4 regions of the Pseudodesulfovibrio karagichevae genome follow, and region 1 is predicted to be linked to each of the others. Evidence: predicted binding sites of a transcription regulator. Region 1 holds the regulator's gene; each other region holds the start of a gene.

The links. The regulator sigma-54, encoded in region 1, starts transcription at its own class of promoters, with help from an activator protein. The targets are predictions, from matches to a motif close to CTGGCACGGNNNNTGCTT.
Region 2: AB6M95_RS00710 (LeuA family protein) is a predicted target of sigma-54. The motif match lies at 2,074-2,091, and genes of this name have one in related genera.
Region 3: AB6M95_RS03110 (motility associated factor glycosyltransferase family protein) is a predicted target of sigma-54. The motif match lies at 3,546-3,563, and genes of this name have one in related genera.
Region 4: AB6M95_RS16510 (flagellar hook protein FlgE) is a predicted target of sigma-54. The motif match lies at 1,965-1,982, and genes of this name have one in related genera.

Annotation. Positions count from the first base shown of each region.
Region 1 covers NZ_JBGLYH010000004.1:27,031-32,085, reverse strand. Annotated here, with positions in the region: gene AB6M95_RS02565 (PTS sugar transporter subunit IIA) at 1-91, opposite strand, end outside; gene rapZ (RNase adapter RapZ) at 94-975, opposite strand; gene AB6M95_RS02555 (PTS sugar transporter subunit IIA) at 994-1,443, opposite strand; gene hpf (ribosome hibernation-promoting factor, HPF/YfiA family) at 1,446-1,988, opposite strand; gene rpoN (RNA polymerase factor sigma-54) at 2,025-3,434, opposite strand; gene lptB (LPS export ABC transporter ATP-binding protein) at 3,673-4,398, opposite strand; gene AB6M95_RS02535 (LptA/OstA family protein) at 4,399-5,055, opposite strand, start outside.
Region 2 covers NZ_JBGLYH010000001.1:178,169-183,223, forward strand. Annotated here, with positions in the region: gene nifD (nitrogenase molybdenum-iron protein alpha chain) at 1-75, opposite strand, end outside; gene AB6M95_RS00695 (P-II family nitrogen regulator) at 98-472, opposite strand; gene AB6M95_RS00700 (P-II family nitrogen regulator) at 472-825, opposite strand; gene nifH (nitrogenase iron protein) at 983-1,813, opposite strand; gene AB6M95_RS00710 (LeuA family protein) at 2,135-3,229, shown strand; gene AB6M95_RS00715 (hypothetical protein) at 3,238-3,363, shown strand; gene modB (molybdate ABC transporter permease subunit) at 3,371-4,129, shown strand; gene AB6M95_RS00725 (hypothetical protein) at 4,101-4,955, shown strand; gene AB6M95_RS00730 (protein-tyrosine phosphatase family protein) at 4,962-5,055, opposite strand, start outside.
Region 3 covers NZ_JBGLYH010000005.1:10,809-15,863, forward strand. Annotated here, with positions in the region: gene AB6M95_RS03095 (ArnT family glycosyltransferase) at 1-760, opposite strand, end outside; gene AB6M95_RS03100 (phosphatase PAP2 family protein) at 762-1,382, opposite strand; gene AB6M95_RS03105 (hypothetical protein) at 1,436-1,633, opposite strand; gene AB6M95_RS03110 (motility associated factor glycosyltransferase family protein) at 1,732-3,501, opposite strand; gene AB6M95_RS03115 (cysteine synthase) at 3,640-5,055, shown strand, end outside.
Region 4 covers NZ_JBGLYH010000064.1:1,927-6,981, reverse strand. Annotated here, with positions in the region: gene AB6M95_RS16525 (hypothetical protein) at 1-629, shown strand, start outside; gene AB6M95_RS16520 (Hpt domain-containing protein) at 734-1,081, shown strand; gene AB6M95_RS16515 (OmpH/Skp family outer membrane protein) at 1,155-1,739, opposite strand; gene AB6M95_RS16510 (flagellar hook protein FlgE) at 2,075-3,688, shown strand; gene AB6M95_RS16505 (tetratricopeptide repeat protein) at 3,818-5,055, shown strand, end outside.

The sequences.
Region 1 (5,055 bases):
CCGCGGCCTTGAGCAGGCTCTCGCCGAAGGATCCGTGGGTAACCAGCACCACGCCGATCACGACATCTTTTTTGTCAGTGTTTGCAGCCATGTCTAACCGAGTTCCATGTGTCGATGTTCGATCGAAACCGTATACCCTTTTTCCTTCAGGGTTGCCAGCACCGACTCGGCCACGGAAACCGACCGGTGGCGGCCGCCGGTACAGCCCAGGGCCAGGGTGATCCTGTAGCGGCCTTCTTCGGCGTAAAGCGGCAGGAGATAGAGCAGAAATTCATGAAACCGCTTGATGAAGCCCGCCCCCGTGGGGTTGCCCAGGACATAGTCGGAGACCGCTTTGTCCAGGCCGGACATGGGGCGCAGGGACTTGTCGAAATAGGGGTTGGGCAGAAAGCGGAGGTCGAAAACCAGATCGGCCTCGGACGGAACCCCATACTTGAAGCCGAAGGTGATGATGTGCACCCGCATGCCCAAGCTCACGTCCTCAAGGGAGGACCACTTGGCCTGGATGACCCGGCGCAGGTCGTGGATGGAATAGTCCGTGGTGTCCAGGACCAGGACCGCCCCGCGCCGCACGGGCTCCAGGAGCTTTTTCTCCATCTCCAGGGCCTGCTCCAGGCCGAGGTTGCGGCACTCCAGGGGGTGCGGGCGACGGGTGGTGGCGTAGCGGCGGACCAGTTCGGCCATCTTGGCCTCGAGAAACAGGACCTGCGGGGTGATGCCGAGTTCGGCGAACCCTTCCAGGGCCTTACCCCACCCGTCCACGAACTCGAACTGGCGCAGGTCCATGCCGAGCGCCAGGCCGCGGTACTTGGTGTCGAAGGAGAGGATGAGGTCGGCCAGCTTGGGCGACATCTCGGAAGGCAGCCCGTCGATACAGAAGAACCCCAAGTCTTCGAAGACCCGGATTGCGGTACTCTTGCCGGACCCGGAGAGCCCGGTGACGATCACCACGGGAAAGGGGTTGGTCGAGGTCAACGGAGTCCGTCCATGGAGTTACACGCCCTTGAGGAGAGCCCAGAGGGCCTCGAGGTCATCGGCCGACAGGAACGCCTTGCGGAATTCCTCGTCCTTGAGAAGACGGGAAATCTGGGCCAGGACGCGCAGGTGCATGCCCGCCACCTGTTCCGGGGCGAGCACCAGGAAAAAGATGGTGCACGGGCTGTGGTCGAGCGCCTCGAACTCCACACCGTTTCGGCTGCGGCCCACGACCACGATGACCTTTTCCAGGTCCTCAAGCTTGCCGTGGGGGATGGCGATGCCGTCCCCGATGCCGGTGGAGCCGAGCCGTTCACGATCGAGAAGGACACGGACCGCATGGTCCGTGTCCATCTCTGGATATTGTTCGCCCAGGGGGGCGACGAGTTCATTCAATACGTCCGACTTGGTCTCGGACTTGAGTTCGGGAAGGATCAGCTCCTTCGCCAGGTAATCACTGAGTTTCATGCTTAGTTTCCGGGGTCGATGAGGCCGTAATCGCCGTTCTTTCTCTTGTATATCACGTTGACGCCGTCGGTCTCCGCATTGAGGAAGACCAGGAATTCATTGTCACGGGCATCGAGCTGCATGGCTGCCTCGTCCACGGACATGGGCTTGGGCTCGTATGCATCGGTGCCGACGATGGTGGGGGACGAACCGGGAGCGATGTCCTCGTAGGACAGGTAGTTCATCTGCACCATTTTATTGGGACGCGCCTGTCTGGGGCGGTTCTTCATCTTTTCACGCATCTTGCGGAGCTGGGCTTCCAGCTTGTCCAGGACCATGTCAATGGTGGAGTACATGTCTTCAGAGTCTTCGTAGGCCGAGATATGGATGCGATCCGAGTTCAGGATCACGTCCGCCTTGTGGCGGAACTTGTCGACCAGCAGGTTGACCTGGAGATCAGCCTCCGCGTCGGAAACGTATCTTGCTACCTTTTCAAAACGCTTTTCCGCATACCCCTTGAGGTGATCGGAAGGCTCGAAGTTCTTGAAAGTGAAGCTGATGTTCATACGCTGCCTCCTGGTTGAGAGTGCTTCAAGCAGAACCTAGAAGTACTGCTTACGTTTTGAAGACGAAGGAATACCCATGGCCGAGCGGTATTTGGCGACCGTACGCCGGGCGATGTTCACTTCCAGCTTTTCCTGGAGGATTTCGCCGATTCGCTCGTCGCTGAGCGGTTTCTTCGTGTCTTCGTCTGCGATCATTTGCTTGATGAGCGCCTTGACGCTCTCCGAGCCCACCTGGGAACCGTCGTTCAGATCCAGGGCCGAGTTGAAGAAGAACTTCAGCTCGAAAATGCCGTGCGGCGTTGAAACGTACTTGCTGGTTGTAATCCGGCTCACGGTGGATTCGTGCATTTCGATGTCTTCCGCCACCTCCTTGAGGATCAGGGGTTTGAGCTTTGTCACGCCCTCCTCGAAGAATGCCCGTTGGAAGCCGACAATGCTCTCAACTACTTTATACAGGGTTCGCTGCCGCTGGTACAGGCTTTTCATCAACCATGCGGCGGAACGCATCTTTTCCTGAAAATATTCCTTCTCCTTGTCGGCCGCGCCCTTCATGGAATCCATGTAGAAGGTGTTCATCTGGAGCCTCGGCATACCGTCCTCGTTGAGGATGATGACGAAGTCCTCGCCGTACTTGTAGACGAATACGTCCGGGCTGACGTAGTGCGGCTCGGTGCTGGAGAAGTTGGCGCCCGGCATGGGATCGAGGGTCTGCATCAGGTCCAGGTAGGCCTTGAGCTCGTCCATGGAGATCTTGAACTTGCGCGCCAGGGGCTTGTAGCGGTTCTTCTCCAGGTCCTCCAGGTGATCGCGCACCAGGGAAACCATGATCGGGTCGTCGTATCCGAGGACCTCCATCTGGACCAACAGGCATTCCTGCGGGGTGCGGGCGCCCACGCCCACCGGGTCCAGATGCTGGACTCGGTGCAGGACCGCCGCTATTTCCTCTTCGGTGGCCTGGACCATGGCGGCCAGCTCCTCCGGGGAGGCCTGCAGGTAGCCGTTGGAGTCGAGGTTGCCGAGAATGACGTCGCCGATGGCCAGTTCGTGCTCGGTGAAATTCGACAGGCGCATCTGCCAGTTCAGGTGCCCTTCGAGCGAGGGCTTGGAGGCCAGGCGGGCCTCGAAGGACATGCCCTCCTCGGGCATCTCCATGTCACGGGACAGGGCCTGCTTGGAGGTGGACGAGAATTCGCCGAGATAGTTCTCCCAGTCCGCGTTGCGGACCAGTTCCTCCTCGGCCTGGGACTCGGTCAGGACTTCCGTCTTGTCAGGAACCTCGGTGTCGGTCTCGGTCTCTTCAAGGAAAGGATTCTCCAACAATTCCTGCTGCACCGTCTCCAGCAGCTCAAGGCGCGACAACTGCAGCAGCTTGATGGCCTGCTGCAACTGGGGCGTCATGACCAGTTGCTGTGAGAGCTTGAGCTGTTGCCGAAGTTCCAGTCCCATGATTCGTTACTCGCTTGAAGTTATGTTTATCGGTTGCCAAATAAAGAAACTTTTTTTCGACTACCGTACATTTTTCCCGGTTCAACTATGTCATAGCGGATTAAAGGATGCAACACAATTGTGCTAACATCCTGTTTCGACTAATAATTCAGCAAGCATATTCTGGTATGAAAAAAGTGTACCAACCTTTGGGGTCAGTGTAAATCGGGAAAGAGGAAAAAAAGACGGGAGAGGCGGATTAAAGCCGGAAATCCTCGCCCAGATAAATCTGGCGGGCCCGGCTGGACTTGACGATTTCGCTCGGGGCCCCTTCCAGGATGACCGTGCCTTCGTAAACCAGGTAGGCCCGGTCGCAGATGTTCAGGGTTTCCCTGACGTTGTGGTCGGAGATGAGGATGCCGATGTCCATGGACTTGAGCACGGAGATGATTTCCTGGATGTCGATGACCGCAATGGGGTCGATGCCTGCGAAGGGCTCGTCCAGGAGGATGAATTGCGGATCGAGGATGAGCGCCCGGGCGATCTCCAGCCTGCGCCGCTCGCCGCCGGACAGGAACATGGCCGCCTGGTCCGCCAGCTTGGTGATGGTGAACATCTCCAGGAGTTCATCGGCCCTGGCCCGCTGCTGGCGCGAGGTCAGGGAGGTCTGTTCGAGGATGATCTCCAGGTTCTGGCGCACGGTCAGCTTCTTGAATATGGAGCTCTCCTGGGGCAGGTAGCTGACCCCCATGCGCGCCCGCTCGTGCAGGGGCTTGCCCGTGAGCACGCGGCCGCCCAGGGAGACCTCCCCGGTGTTGGGCTGGACAATGCCCACGAGCATGTAGAACGTGGTGGTCTTTCCTGCGCCGTTGGGGCCGAGCAGGCCGACCACCTCGCGCGCGTCGAGTTGGATGTTGATGTTGTGCACGACCTCTTTCTGGCCGTACCGCTTGGACAGGTTCGTTGCGCGCAGACCCTCGGCCATCTACTGCACCTTCAGGTTGCCGGGAGTCATGAACACGGCCTTGACGCGCTGCTTGCCGCCGATGACCTCGGACCGGTCGTCCTTGATGTGGAAGTTGATGACCTCGCCGGTCAGGGAGTTGGGGCCGTCCTGGAGCTTGGGGTTCCGTTCCATCTTGAGAATCTGCGGGCCTACCAGGTAGGTCAGCATGCCGCAGGTTCCCTCGGTGGTCCCCTTCTTGGCCCGCACGTTGCCCTCGGCCACGATGCGGTCCACGCTGTCGGCGGCGAATTTCTTGTCGGTCTTGGACGAGAGGTAGGCCGAGAGCTTGTCGGCCCAGAGGGTCAGTTCGCCGTGGGTGGCCACCACGTGGCCCACGAAGGAGATGACCTTGCCGGTCTCGTCGTAGGTCATGCGGTCGGAGGTGATCTTCACCGGCATGCGGCTCGGGTCCACGCCCACCGGGATGGGCGCGGGCGGCGTCTCGGCCACCCGGGCCTTGACCTCGCCCTCGCCGGAGTCCTTCTTGGGCGCGGGGGCGGGCTTGGCGGCGGGCTTCTCGACCGAAACCACCTTGAGATATTTGGCGTTGGCGTAGCCCACAGCCTTGGCCAGGTCATGGTCCTTCTCGCCCAGTTCGAACACGGCCAGCCAGCCGTTCTGGGGGAAATCGGTCCG
Region 2 (5,055 bases), on a different contig from region 1:
GGGAGGATACTTCTTCAGAAGTTCTTCCTTGATGTCGGCGGGCATGAGCTGCACCACTTTCTTGGTCTTGGCCATTCTCAGTACTCCTTGATGTCGGCTAGGCTATGGCCTTTGCACCGGTTTCGGCGGTTCTGACGCGGACGGCGTCACCCACGGGGAGGACAAATATCTTGCCGTCGCCCGGCTTGCCGGTCTTGTTGGCGGCGATGACGGCTTCGACGACGTCGTCGACCATGTCATCGGGGACCACTACCGTTACCATGCGCTTGGGATAGAGCTTGCCCTTCTCGCCGAGCACCGCGGCGGCTTCTTCGTAGCCGCTCTCGGCGCCTTCGACGACGGCCGAGTTGACGAACCCCTTGCCCCGGCCTTCCGCGGAGTGGGCGAAGAAGGCGTCGACGCCGGCAGCGGTCAGGGCGGCCTTGGTCTGGTTCATCATGTTCATGCGCACGACTGCGATGACTTCCTTCATTACGCGGCCTCCTCGCTGGCTGCGGCGGTCTCGTTCACGCCGGAGCTGATGGTGTAGACATCCTCGACGTCGGAGACGAAGATCTTGCCGTCGCCGAACGCGCCCTTGGTGCCGGAGCGGGCCGCATCCATGATGGTGTTGATGACAAAGTCCTTGTCGGCGGCGTTGACGACGCACATGAGCATGGTCTTGGGGATCTCGTCGTAGGTGACCTCGCCGATCTTGATGCCGCGCTGCTTGCCGCGACCGGCCACGGAATATTTGGTGACGGCCGGAAAGCCATTGTCCATGAGGGCGGCCAGGACCGTATCAGACTTCTCGGGACGCACAATTGCTCGTACCATGATCATCATTTTTGCTCTCTCCTATCTCTTCGTTATTAAAAGACTTTGATTGTTTTTCTGTTTCCCATTCCGCCATGTTTTCGGGCTGGTTCTCCCCTGTAGGCACGGAATCCTTTCGAATTCCGCGCCTGCCGGAGCCGCCGACCGGGCGAAATGTCGGGGAGAACTAGGCGGCTTCCATGATGCCGTAGTCCATGAGCAACTGTTCCAGGTCTTCGATCTCGAGGGGGGTCGGGATGGTGAACATCGTGTTCTCGTCGATGGCCTTGGCCAGACCGCGGTACTCGTCGGCCTGCGGCACGGAGCCGTCCCATTCGATGACGGTCTTGCGGTTGATCTCGGCGCGCTGCACGTCGTTGTCGCGGGGCACGAAGTAGATCATCTGGGTGCCCAGCTTGGCGGCCAGCTCGGTGATCAGGTCGGCCTCGCGGTCGGTATTGCGGGAGTTGCAGATCAGGCCGCCCAGACGGACGCCGCCGGATTCCGCGTACTTCATGATGCCCTTGCAGATGTTGTTGGCCGCGTACATGGCCATCATCTCGCCGGAGCAGACGATGTAGATCTCCTGGGCCTTGCCGTCGCGGATGGGCATGGCGAAGCCGCCGCAGACAACGTCGCCGAGGACGTCGTAGAAGGCGTAGTCCAGGCCCTCGGACTCCTCGTAGGCGCCCAGAGACTCAAGCATGTTGATGGAAGTGATGATGCCGCGACCGGCACAGCCGACACCGGGTTCCGGGCCGCCGGACTCGACACACCAGGTGCCGCCGAAACCGGGCTTGCGGATATCCTCGAGTTCCACGTCCTCGCCTTCTTCGCGAAGGGTGTCGAGCACGGACTTCTGCGCCAGGCCGCCGAGCAGGAGACGGGTGGAGTCGGCCTTGGGGTCGCAACCGACGACCATGACCTTGCGGCCCATCTCAGCCAGACCGGCAACAGTGTTCTGTGTGGTGGTGGACTTTCCGATTCCGCCCTTTCCGTAAATTGCTACTTTCCGCATGATTTCTCCTCCATGGGTTTGTTTGCGTCGATGAAGCCCTTAAGGCAAGCGCCGTGCCAAACCCGCTACAACATGTTAACAAGCTGTTTTCAAAGGGGAAATCACCATGATCACAACAGTGTAGCTTCCTACGAAAAGTGTAGGTTCACACCAAGACCGCAGACACAAGTGTAGCAATCTACAAAAACGTAGCCAATTCCATATCTTTTTCGTAAACAAATTTATTTAATTATACCAAGATGATACATGAATTATGAGAATTGGCATCCTTCCTGCTCATAGTGAGGCAGCACCACTAACAACAAGAGAAGGACAAACCACATGTTGATCGACACCACACTCAGAGAAGGAGCGCAGCTCTTCGGGGCCTACTTCTCCATGGAGGCGCGGGAGCGGATCGTGTCCGGTCTCCTGTCCATAGGCGTGGACGAGATCGAGTTGGGCTGGGTCGGCCAGGATGGGCTCGACGAGCTTATAGAGAGGATAGGCGCTCGGCGCGGCCGCACCGCCCTGTCCGTCTGGTCGCCCTGCCGCGAGGCGGACATCCGCAAGGCCGCGGGCCTGGGGATCGACCGCATCAACATCGGCGTGCCCGTATCCGACCTGCATATCGAAAACCGACTCGGGACCGACCGCGAGGGGCTTTTGGAACGCCTGGCCCGTACCGTGCTCGCGGCTCGGCTCCTGGGTATGGAATACGTGTCCGTCGGCCTGGAGGATCTTTCCAGGACCGATCGGGACTTCGCCCTGAGAGCGGCCGGACTGGCTCAGGACGTGGGCGCGTCCCGCGTGCGCCTGTCCGATTCGCTGGGGCTGCTGACCCCGCCCATGACGGTGGAGTTGGTCACGGCCTTCAAGAGGGAACTGGACATCGATCTGGCCGTGCACTGCCATGACGACTTCGGCATGGCCACGGGCAATGCGGTCACCGCCCTTTCCTGCGGCGCGGACTTCGCCGACGTCAGCCTGCTCGGCATCGGCGAACGGTCCGGCATCGCGGCCACCGAGGAGCTGGCCGCCTACCTGACACTCAAGGAGAACAGTCATGCGTACAAAGTTGAAGACCTTCGCGGCCTCTGCCATTTCGTTTCTCAAGCTGCCGGGGTGCCGATTCCCCGAACCAAGGCGATCGCGGGCAAGGACATTTTCGCTTGCGAGTCCGGCCTTCACGCGCACGCCCTCAGCAAGTCGCCTGAGCTTTTCGAGCCGTTCGACCCCGCCCGCATCGGCGCGGACCGGATGGTCGCTGTTGGCGGAAAAAGTGGCCGAGCGGCGGTCGCCAACGCCCTTGCGGACCGGGGTCTCGACCTTCCGGAACAGGGTCTCCCGGCCCTTGTCGATGAAGTAAGAAAGCTGGCCTGGGAGCTGGAACGCCCCCTGACCGACAGCGAACTCTCGAAGCTGGTCAAGAACTAGGAGGTCCGATGTTCAGGAAATTCGTCTACATCTGTCTGTGGCTCTGCGTCCTGTCCGGCACGGCCTCCACGGCCACGCCGCCCGACGCCGCAGCGCCCGCCGCACCTTCGGCCCGGGCCGTCCTCAACCCGTAGGCCCGGCATGGATTTCACGGCGCTCGCGATCACGGGCAAGCTGGCCCTGGCGGTCACGCCCCTGCTGCTCTGCCTGTGCATGCCGCTGGCCTACTGGCTGGCCGTGTCCGGCATGCCGGGCAAGCGGTACGTGGAGGCGGCCTGCAACCTGCCCATGGTCCTGCCGCCCACGGTCCTGGGCTTCGGCCTGCTCATGGTCATGAGCCCGAGCTTGCCCTTGGGCGCGGCCTGGGAGTCCCTGTTCGGCTCGCCCCTGCCCTTTTCCTTCTCCGGGCTGGTCGTCGGCTCCCTGGTCTACAGCCTGCCCTTCGGGGTGCTGCCCATGCGCGCGGCCTTCGAGAAGATCGATCCGGGCATCGTCGAGGCGGCCCACTGCTCGGGCATGACCCACCTCCAGGCCTTCCGACACGTCATCCTGCCCAACGCCATGGGCGGGGTCGCGGCCTCGGCCGCGCTGATCTTCGCGCACACCGTGGGCGAGTTCGGCGTGGCGTTGATGCTCGGCGGGTCCATCCCCGGCCGAACCAAGGTGGCCTCCATCGCCATCTTCGAGCACACCGAGTCCCTGGAATACGGCCAGGCGGGGCTGCTCTCCCTGGCCCTGCTGCTCATAAGCTACGCCACCCTGCTTTTCATCGGACGCCACGGCCTGGCCGGACGCCCCGCATCCTCAAGGATTCCGGACACCCGCCAATCCCGGCGCCGCCCCGCCTTCCAAGACTCCAAGAGAGGTTTCCATGCAAATCATATCCACGCAGTACGGTGAACTGGTTCCCCAACACACGTCCGACGACTTGCGCAAACGGGAGATCCTGCCCGTGGAGTTCCACGGTTCCGGCGGGGTCAAGTCCGTGCCCCTGGAGAACCAGACCATGATCGCCACCCCGGCGGGCGACATCCCGGCCGAGCTGGTCTCCTTCCACGAGAACGGGACCATCAACCGCATCTTTCCCCTGAACGGCAAGCTGTCGGGCTACTGGAGCCAGGACGACGAGGCCGGACTGGCCAGGCCGGTCACCCTGACCACGCCCATCGGCCTGGTCCGCGCCAAGGTCCTGAGCGTCAGCTTCTACGACAACCGCAGCCTGCGCAGCCTGACCCTGTGGCCGGGCGAGACCCTGTCCGTGCCCACCCCGGCCGGGCCCGTGGAGGCGCGCATCGGGGTCAGCTTCACCCCGGAGGGCAAGGTCCGCTCGCTGGAACCGGCCAAACCCGTCACCGTGCCCACCCGGGCGGGCGAGATGACCGCGTACGACCCGGACGCCGTGGGCGTGAACGGGGACGCCAATTCACTGGTGTTCGATGAGGACGGGAAGGTCTGCCAGGTGATCACCACCCTGACCAAGCTGACCGTGGTGCACCCGGACGGGCACACCCACTGCCATATCCCGGAGACCAGGGAGAGCCTGTGCAGCGAGGCGGAGCAGGAGGTGGTGCCCATGACCGTGACCTTCACCAGGGACGCGGTCAGCGTGTCCACGGACCCGGACGCCGCGCCCCTGGTCCTGCCCAGGGAGGGACACGTCTTCTTTGCCGAGCCCCACCTGCCGCAGCTGGCCAACCCCTTCGTGGCCCTGCACTGCTCGGTCTAGGGTGGGCTACTCCAGCCCCTGCCGCATCATGTACCGGAAAATGGTCTCCACGAACTTGCCGGAGACCACGTCCGGCAGGGCGAAGCGCGGCATGTCGCCG
Region 3 (5,055 bases), on a different contig from region 1:
CCAATATCTGCTTGCCGAGCACGGTGTTGATCAGGAAGCCCGGCCCCTCGGCCACGATCACGCCCGCGATCCAGAGGGCGAGCATGCCGAGCATGGCCAGCAGGCCCAGGCCCGTGCGCCGGGAGAGCAGCCGCCTTACCTCGCCCTTGAAGGCCAGGAACAGGGCGATGTCGACCAACGGGAACAGGAAGCCGAGCGGCCCCTTGACCAGGGTGGCGGCCCCGGCCAGGACGAATCCCCAGACCGGCCACCAGCCCTCGGACTTATCGGTGTAGGCCCGGTAGAAGGCGGCGTGGCTGAGGATGATCAGGGCCGCGAACATCAGGTCCATGCGCGAGTAGTGCAGCAGGGCCGCGACCATGAAGGTGGACATCAGGATCAGGGTGGAGGCCAGGGAGGTGGTCCGGTCGAACTTGAGGGTGCGGGCCAGGGCGTAGGCCGCGAACAGGAAGAACAGGCCGGACAGGGCCGCGCCCAGGAAGAAGACGGCGGGCTGGTGGAACGGGGTCAGCTTGTCCAGGAGCCAGAGGAACCAGAAGTAGACCGGCGGCTTGTCCGGGTAGGGCTGGCCGTTCAGGGCCAGGACGATCCATTTGCCGTGGGCGGCCAGGTTGTTGTAGGCGTCGGCGTAGCGGACCTCGTCCGAGAACCACAGGGCGCGGTTGTTCAGGGCGAACCAGGTCTGGGCCAGCACGGCCAGGGTCATGGTCAGCCAGGGGTGGTTTTCGAGCCGGGTCCAGATGGTGCGAAGGGCGCTCATGTCATGATCTCCTGAAAAGCGAGGAATCGGCGATGATCACGGCGGCGAAGCCGCCCACGCTGCCGAGCAGCCAGCCGAAGAATACGTCCGAGGGGTGATGCCAGCCGAGGTAGATGCGCGAGAAGCCCACCAGGGCGAGGAACAGGCCGAGCAGCGCGGTGACGGCCAGGCGGGACAGGCGCAGGGCCAGGGGCAGGGTCCAGCCGGTGATCTCGGTGGTGTGGCCCGAGGGCAGGGACTCCTGCGCGGCGCGGCCGGACAGGGGCTCATACCAGTGGCCGTTGCCCGGCCGGGGCCTGCCGATGAGGTACTTGCTGAAATGCACGGCCAGCCCGGCCACCACTCCCTGGACCACGAGCAGGACCAGGACGAAGCGCAGCCGCTCCCGGTTGCCGCTGCGCCAGGCGGTCAGGAGCATGCCCGCGTAGAGCAGGTAGAACAGCGGGTTGCACCAGTCGGTGACGATCTTCATGAACAGCCTGAGCCCGGCGTGGGCCTCGCGGTGGTTCCGGAAGAACGCGGCCACGTCCCCCTCGCCCGCGAACCCGAACCAGAGCACGGCCAGGACGAGCAGGAGCGGCGCGGAATAGAGCGCCCAATGTTTCAGGGATGTGCAGCGCATGCGGGTTTATAAGCCATCGGAAGAGCCCAGGCAAGCCGGGGCGCGGCGGGCGTCTAGGACTCGCCGTCTCCGTTCTCGGGGTAGGGTTCGTGGGTGTACCGGGCCCAGACTTCCGGGCTCGCCTTCAGGTCCTTGAGGATGTCGGTCAGGGACTTACCTTCCTGTTTCCAGTACTTGTCGGCGTTGTCCGAACACTCGAAGGGGATGACCAGGGTTCCGTCCTCGGTCAGGAAGGGTTTCTTCTCGTCCATGGCGAGGGACTATTTCACGGAACCGGCGCAAAGACAAGCCTCCTGTTCCGAGGATGGATCGCCCGTGTTGACGGGATGTTGGCGCGCCGTGTCCGGAATCAGGCCACGGCCTGCTCGCTCGCGGGCAGGCAGACCTTGCGGTCGATCTCGCGGACCTTCCGGAGCATGGACTTGGCGATGCGCTTGAACTCGCCCAGGTCCTTGGCCTCGTAGGCGTACTTGGCCCGGGTCAGCCCGGCCATGTCAACGATCTCGTTGAACAGGTAGGGCCCGTAGAGCGGGTCCTGCTTCATGAACTGCTCTATCTTCCTCAGGGTCTCGTGGATCGTCTGCTGGTTGGCCTGGAGGTCCTTGAACAGCTTGGAGAGGTGCTTTTCCGCGTTGCGCATGGAGTTGGTCCACATGGGCGAGCGTGGTTCCATGCGCAGGGGCGGCACGGTGTGGCGGCAGCGGTCCAGGTCGCGCAGGAAGCTCTCCACCGCGCCCGGGGCCGAGGCCAGGATGCCCTTGGTGTAGGCCGTGTCCACGTCGACCACGCTGGCGCCCTCGATGGGCACGCCGCCGCCGTAGAGGTTGAAGATCGGGAAGTCGGACTGCTTGAGGTCGTCCTCCAGCTCGCGCTTGGCGGTCATGTACTGGACCGTGGTCAGGATCTCCTCGCCGTCCATGTTGCGGGTGGTCTGGTGCCAGGAATACCGCTTGCGGTCGGTGGTGTGGTTGTGGTGGCCGCCCGAGTGGGACATGCCGTTGATCCAGGCGTAGTCCTGCCCGGCCAGGAGCAGGTGGGAGACCCCGCAGTAGCGCAAAAAGCGCGACAGGGTCACCGAGACGTTGCCGCCCGCGTCGAGCACCAGGTCCCGGTCCTTGAGCACGTAGGTGCCCACGCCGCCCACGGTCCACAGGGGCAGGGTGGGGCCGGGGTAGCGCTTGAGGACCATGGGGTCGATCTTGGTGGAGTAGACCAGGGGCACGTCCTGGACGAAATCCGGGTCCAGCCGCTCGTATACCTTGAGCATGGACTTGTCGTAGTCGATGGCCGCGCACAGGTGCGGCTTGATGCCGAGGTTCTGCAGGGACGGGATGGTCTGCAATGCGCAGGTGTAGAGCACGTGGCCCATTTTTTCCTTGAGCAGCGGGGCCATGGTCTCCAGCGACGGGCCCGCGCCGAGGATGACCGCGCCCACGCCCGCGCCCCGGCCCTCCATGGCTTTGAGGCTGCCGTCGCGCATGGCCTTGGCGAAGTTGTCGATCTCGTTGCCGACCATGACGTCCTGGCGGTGGCGCAGGGTGGACAGCTCCAGGGAGAAATTCTCGAGTTTGTTTCTCAGCCAGGTGGCCCAGCGGGCGTACTCGGGCCCGAGCTGGCGGCTGGGGATGTCGCTCTTCAGGTGGATCTGGCCGTAGATGAACTGGAGATCCAGGTTGCGGACCACCTCGGACAGGAACCGTTCGTCCGGGACCAGCAGGTGGAACTTCTTGTTTTCGAAGAAGGGCCGGTAGTCGGTCTGGCCCAGGCAGGCCAGGAGCATCTCGGAGCGGGGCTCCAGGAGCATGACCTTGTGGGTGTCCGGGGTGTTGGTCAGCAGGTGGTTGATGCCGTAGCCCAGGTTGCAGCCGACCACGAAGGTGGCCGAGGTCCCGGCCTTTTCCGGGTGCAGCCAGTTTCCGTACAGCCCCTCCGGGGGCAGGGATTCGAACAACCCCTTGCCGCTGTCCATGCGCCAGTCGTGCAGGCCGAACTCGTTGCGGAACAGCCGCGTCTTGAGCATCTCCTCGTTGAACGGGCGGGTGGACAACCACTGGAAAATGGGGTTCCCGGTGCGTTGCAGGTATTCGATGTTGTCTTTCAGGAACGGGTACGGATTCATGGTACGGCCTCGCATGCGCAAAAAATGACGGTTCGACGAGGAAAATGCACTTTGCATGCCAGTTGCGCCAAGCCTGTTTTTGCCCTACGGTGCGGGCATCCATTTTGAACCCAACCCGCATGATTTCAGGGCGCTACGATGAACAAGAACCTGCTTGAGCTGATCGGCGACACGCCGCTGGTGGAAATCCGACACCTCAACCCCAATCCGAACGTCAGGATTTTGGCCAAGATCGAGAGCCAGAATCCCGGCGGGTCCATCAAGGACCGCGTGGCGGCGGCCATGATCCAGGCCGCCGAGGAGTCGGGCGAGCTGACCAGGGACAAGATCATCATCGAGGCCACCTCGGGCAACACCGGCGTGGGCCTGGCCATGGTCGCGGCCATCAAGGGCTACCGCATCAAGCTGCTCATGCCCGAGACGGCGAGCGAGGAGCGCAAGATGATCATGGCCGCCTACGGCGCGGAGCTGGAGCTGACTCCGGGGCATCTGGCCACGGACGGGGCCATCGAGCAGGCCTACCGCTACGCCCGCGAGGAGCCGGACAAGTACGTGCTTATGGACCAGTACAACAACCCGGCCTCCATCCGCGCGCACTACATGGGCACCGGGCTCGAAATCTGGAACCAGACCGGCGGCGCGGTGACCCACTGCGTCATGACGCTGGGCACCTCGGGCACGGCCATGGGCATCGCGAAAAGGCTGCACGAGATGGGCCAGGTCTACGTGGCGGCGGTGGAGCCCTACGCGGGCCACAAGATCCAGGGCCTCAAGAACATGCTCGAATCCTACCCGCCGGGCATCTACGACAAGCACGCTCTGGACGAGATCCTGCACGTGGAGGACGAGGTCGCCTTCGAGAACTGCCGCAGGCTGGCCCGGCACGAGGGCATCTTCGCGGGCATGAGCTCGGGCGCGGCGCTGGGCGGGGCGTTGCAGCTGGCCGAGCGGCTGGACAGCGGCCTCATAGTGGTCATCTTCCCGGATTCGGGCGAGCGCTACCTGTCCACCCACCTCTACCGTCAGCGGTCCGGCAGCGGGGTGACGATTTTCGACATGGCCTCCGGGGCCGACAAGATGCTCAACACCGGCGCGGGGTTGGGCGCGTACACCATGGGCCCGAGCCTGGACAACCCGGACGGCCTGGACTCCTGGCGCAGGCTGGCCCTGCTCGACGTGTTCGTCCGGCACCTGGCCGGGCGGGGCGTCAAGGTCGCGGGCGTGGCCGGGCTGACCGACATGGACGACCGCACCCTGGCCGCCGCCCGCGAGGCGGACACGGACCGGGCCTCCTTTGCCGCCGACCGGCGCGAGGCGATTCTGGCGCGCGGCCGGGCCATGGGGCTGTCCGACGTCCTGACATTTCCCCTGTCGTCCAACAGCAATGAGACCGCGCTCACCCTCTGCCGCAAGCTGCTCGGCAAGGGGCTGGCCTACGAGAAGCTGCGCAGCGTCTACTTCGACGTGTTCCGCGACAAGCGGTACGGCGAGATCGGCACGGTCGACATGGACAAGGTGTCCGGCGGCCGCACCGTGGACCTGGACGCCTATGTC
Region 4 (5,055 bases), on a different contig from region 1:
AGGGGCTGGCCGTGTCCCGCCGCCGGGTGGCCCGTGAGGTGGCCGGGACCCTGGCCCTGGCCGTGGCCGCCGAGGGGCTGCTGGCCCGGGGCGGTGTCCGGGTGCGCTGGTTCCGGCAGACCGGACGGCTGGAGGAGCATCTGGTGCCCCGGCACCCGGTCATGTGCCTGAACGGCCTGCCCGCGCCCGACGGGCCCGGCTCGCCGGGCCGCGTGTCGGCGGCGGGCCTGTTACAGGCGGTCCGGCGGCTGAACGCGCCCGCCACCGGCCTGGCTTTCCGCTACGGCGACGCGGACTGCGGCGCGCTGATCTGCGGCAACTCGGCCCTCGCCTTTCTGGGGCGGCGGGCGGCCCTGCCCCTGACCCGGCCCACGGTGATCACGGCCCCGCAACAGGGCGGCCCGGGCGGGGAGGAGGCCTACGGACGCATCCGGTCCGCCGATCCCTCGGCCGACGTGTGGGTGCGCTCGCACGATTCGCCCGCCCGGCGGGTGGCCGAAGGGTTTCGGCGGCAAGCGGTCCGCTGCTGCCTGCGCGACTGCCGGGACAGGACCGTGTGGGAGATTCTGCTCGCCTTTGACCGGGGCCGGTGGAAGCGGCGGCCGGACGGCGCCTGTACCTGTGTTTGAGGCTGTTTTCGCCTGTTCTGGCCTCTCTGGGGCGGGAAAAGGCCTTTTCAACCCCTTTCGCGGATGGTAGATTGAAAAATCTAATGGAACCGAAGGGGGGAACAATGACGCGGGATTTGTTCGACACCGATCAGTTCCTGTCCAGCCTGGCGTATGACCGGGAGCTGGCCATGGAGCTCATCGATGCCTTTCTTGAGGATTGTCCGAGACGCGTGGCGGAGTTGACTATGGCCCTGGATGACGGGGATATCATCCAGGGAACCAAGCTGGCCCATTCCCTCAAGGGAATGTGCGGCGTGGTCCGAGCCGACGAACTGGGCCGATTGGCCCTGGAAATGGAACACGCCGGGCGCAACGGGAACCTGGAACTTGTGCGCGACCGGCTGGGCATGTTCACCGGGAACCTGGACCAGGTCCGGGATCTCATGGTCCTTTTCCGGGACAACGGCTGAACCGGTAGCCGAAACAAAAAAAGGCCTGTCCTCCATGTGGAGGACAGGCCTTTTCGTGTCTGCGGGAGAGCGGCTACTCGGCGGCCTTCTTGGCCTCGGGCGCGGCCTTGGCGTCGTCCTCGGCGGCCGGGGCGGCCTTTTCGGCAGCCGGAGCGGCCTGCTCGGCGGCCGGGGCTTCGGCCTTGGGCGCTTCAGGCAGGGAGAAGTCCATGGTCACCGCGTTCATGGCGGCCTCGATGTCCTTGGTGATGTCCACGGCTTCGCTGGACGCGATCACGGCCTGCTTGCTCAGGATCAGGGACAGGCCCTTTTCCTTGCGGTAGTTCTCCAGGATCTCGTTGAACTTGGCGTCGACCATGGCGACCACGCGCTGCTGCTCGGCGTTCATGGTGTTCTGCAGTTCGCCCATGGCCAGCTTGTAGGCGGCCACGGTCTCTTCGGTCTGGTTGGCCTGCATGGCCTTGTAGGCGGCTTCGGCTTTCTGCTGCAAGGGCTTGCCCATCTCCTGGAGGTGGGCCATGGCCTCGGTGGCCAGCTTGTTTTCCTTGAAGGCGGCAGCCTCGTCCACAACGCCGACCTTGACCGACGGCTCCTGGTTGCAGGCGCTCAGGCCCAAGGCCAGGATGGCGACGAAGAGCAGGGGAAGAATCCGTTTCATTACTATATCTCCATTGTTTCGTTTGAAGTCACTCTGATCGCGAAGTCGCGCAAGCCTACGCGCGCCGCCGGTATCTGGCAAGGGAAAGATCGGTCGGCCCGGTTCCTCGCCCGCCCGCGTCGAGGCCTTGGCCTGGGTCGAGAAAAGGGCGGTCCGACACGCGCTCCGGCAGGATGTGCCGCGTCCGGAGCTTCGCTTACTCTTCGGAAACATGAAGTTTTCTTAATGGCACACCCCTTGCTCTTTACACTTCCGAGAAGGCGTCGGGAATTTATTGCCGGGAATGGGTATCCCGGTGGTTCCCGCGAATCCGGCAGCGCCGGATCGGAGGAAGTATGAGTTTTGGAAGCATGTATGTGGGCGCCACAGGCGTGATAGCCCACAGCCAGGGCATGCAGGTCCTGGCCAACAACCTGGCCAACGTCGACACCGTCGGCTACAAGCGCTCGAACATCCTGTTCGGCGACTTGATGAGCCAACAGGTGGCCTCGGGCAGCGCCAAGTACGACTCGGAAGCCATGCGCATCAGCCAGATGGGCATGGGCGTGGGCGTGTCCGCGATCCGGGGCATCTTCACCGACGGCCCCCTGTCCTCGTCCACGACATCCACGGACCTGGCCCTGACGGGACAGGGCTTTTTCGGGGTGACCGATTCCTCGGGAGCCATCCGTTACACCCGGGCCGGGGGGTTCCGTTTCGACAACGAGGCCTACCTGGTCAATCCGCAGGGATACCGGTTGCAGGGGTTCGCCTACAATCAGGATACCAAGACCTGGGACACCGCCGTGTCCGACATACAGCTGCCCTACGAGGACATCGTCGTGGACGGCAAGTCCGCTCGCGTGGTCCGCTCCGAACCCCGGGCGACCTCCTCTATCGAGATTGTCACCCAGCTCGACCACTCGGCCACCAGCCAGATTTCCAGCCAGAACAACCCGTTCTTCGCCATGCTCGAGGCGTACAACGCCAACCAGAGCAACGCGGGTTCGCCGTTCGGCAGCGACCGGCCGCAGTATTCCACCTCCATGGACGTGTACGACGAGTTCGGCAACAGCCATAAAATGACCATCTATTTCGACCCGGTGTCCACCACGAACCTGTCCAACGCCACGCCTGGCTACACTTACTGGGAGTACCTCATCGCCATGCCCGGGGAGTCGGACGGCTCGGAGGCCTACGGCACCTCGGCGGCCGGGCTGGCCGGGATGGGGGTCCTGACCTTCAACGACCGGGGGGTGCTGATCAACCAGTCGGCCTACACCCTGGATCCCTCGGCCGCCTCGGGGGCGGGGGGGACCAGCCTCTCCTCCTGGGTCCCGGCGACCTTCAGCGAGGACGGCCTGCCCCAGTTCAACTACGCCTTCGGCAGCAACGGTGCGGCCTTCGGCGAGACCAGCTCCATCAGCTATGATTTCGGCCTCAACTCCACCAGCGGTTCCTGGCGCTCCAGCGGAGGAGGCTCGGCCGCGTCCATCGGCAACCGGGTGGACCTGCTGCCCGAGATGGACAACATGACCCGCGACGCCCGTGTGACCACCAGCTACACAAAGCCGTCCGCCACCCTCTACCATATCCAGGACGGCTACGCCTGGGGGTACCTCAACAGCGTCAGCGTGGACGCGGATGGCGTCATGACCGGCCACTACTCCAACGGCCAGGACGAGGAGCTGTACAAGGTGGCCGTGTACAAGTTCAACAGCCCGTGGGGGCTCAAGCGCGACGGCGGGACCAATTTCCTGGCCACCGACGCCTCGGGCGAGGCCATGCTCGGCACGGCCGGGGAGCGGGGGCGCGGGAGCATCAACCAGAATTCCCTGGAGGAGAGCAACGTGGACATGGCCAAGGAGTTCGCCAACATGATCGTCACCCAGCGCGGCTACCAGGCCAACACCAAGGTCATCACCACAGCGGACACGGTCCTGAACACGCTCATCTCGGTCAAGCGCTAGTCTCTTCCGCAGCATCGCCTTTCGGGGCGCTGTCCGGCCGGTCCGGGCAGCGCCCTTTTTTGCGCCTCGCCTTGAATTCCCCCGGCAAACCGGATAGTCAGAGCAAGATTTCTCAACAAGGAGCATGCCGTGACGGAAACACGCGACGACCGCAGCCCCGAAGCCGTCCTGGACCTGGTCCGGGAGGTGGAGCGGGAGGCCCCCGGCGGGGCCGAAGCGCTATACATGGCCGCCATGCTGGCCGACGCCCCCCTACCCTACGATTTCGCCCTGTCCGTGGACGGCACCCCGCACAACCCGGCCCTGGTCAACCCGGCCGCCGCCTTTTTCGCGGCCACGGCCCTCATGGATCCGCTGGTGGGCCGCGACCTGGTCGTAGCCGACGCGGACCACCAGGTCTTCGCCCTGCCGCCCGGGGTGCGCGACGCCCTGCGCGGATCGCTCGACCGCGAGCAGGCCGCCGAGTGGGCAGGCCGGGCCGTGTACGCCCTGAACCTGGCCCTGCCCGACGCCGACCCGCAGAACTGGCCCCTGGTCGAGTGGCTCATGCCCCACGTCCTGGCCTGCCGCGACCTGGCCGCCGACCTCGGGGTGAACACCGCCGCCGCCAACCGGGTCCTGCACCAGACCGGCTTCTCCCTCTACTACCAGCGCCGCCACCAGGAGGCCGCCGAGCTCCTGGAAGCGGCCATGGCCGTGGACGTGGCCCTCAAGGGCGGACGCCATCCGGACATCGCCGCCGACCTCGAAGGACTGGCCACGGTCTACTGGGCCGGGCAGGACCTGGCCCGCGCCGAGGCCGCGTTCAACGCCTGCCTGGAACTGCAACGCGAGATCTTCACCGAGAACAACCCGGCCACGGCCCCGGTCCTGAACGGGCTGGCCATGGTCAGGCAGGCGCGCGGCGACCTGGCCGGGGCCGAGACCGTCCTGAACGAGTGCCTGGCCGTGCTCCGCGCCTCCAACGAGGAACGCCACCCGGCGGCCGCCTCCTGCCTGCACAACCTGGCCCTGCTCATGGACGCCCTGGACCGCCCGGAAGAGGGGCTGAAGCGCGCCCTGGAGAGCCTGGAGCTGACCACCGCCCTGTACGGCGAGCACCACCCGGAGACTGCGGCGAGCCACAACCTGGCCGGGCTGCTCTTCGAGCGGCTGGGCGAGGACCCCGAGGCCGAGGCCCATTTCCGCAGGAGCCTGTCCATCCGCAGCAGCGCCTACGGCGAGGACCATCCCGAGACCGGCCAGGCCCTGTGCAACCTGGCCCTGTTCCTGGACAGCCGGGGCCGGACCGAAGAAGCCTTCGACTGTTTCGAGCGCGGGTTCGCCGCCTACGAGCGTTCGCTCGAGCCGGGCCATCCGTACATGGA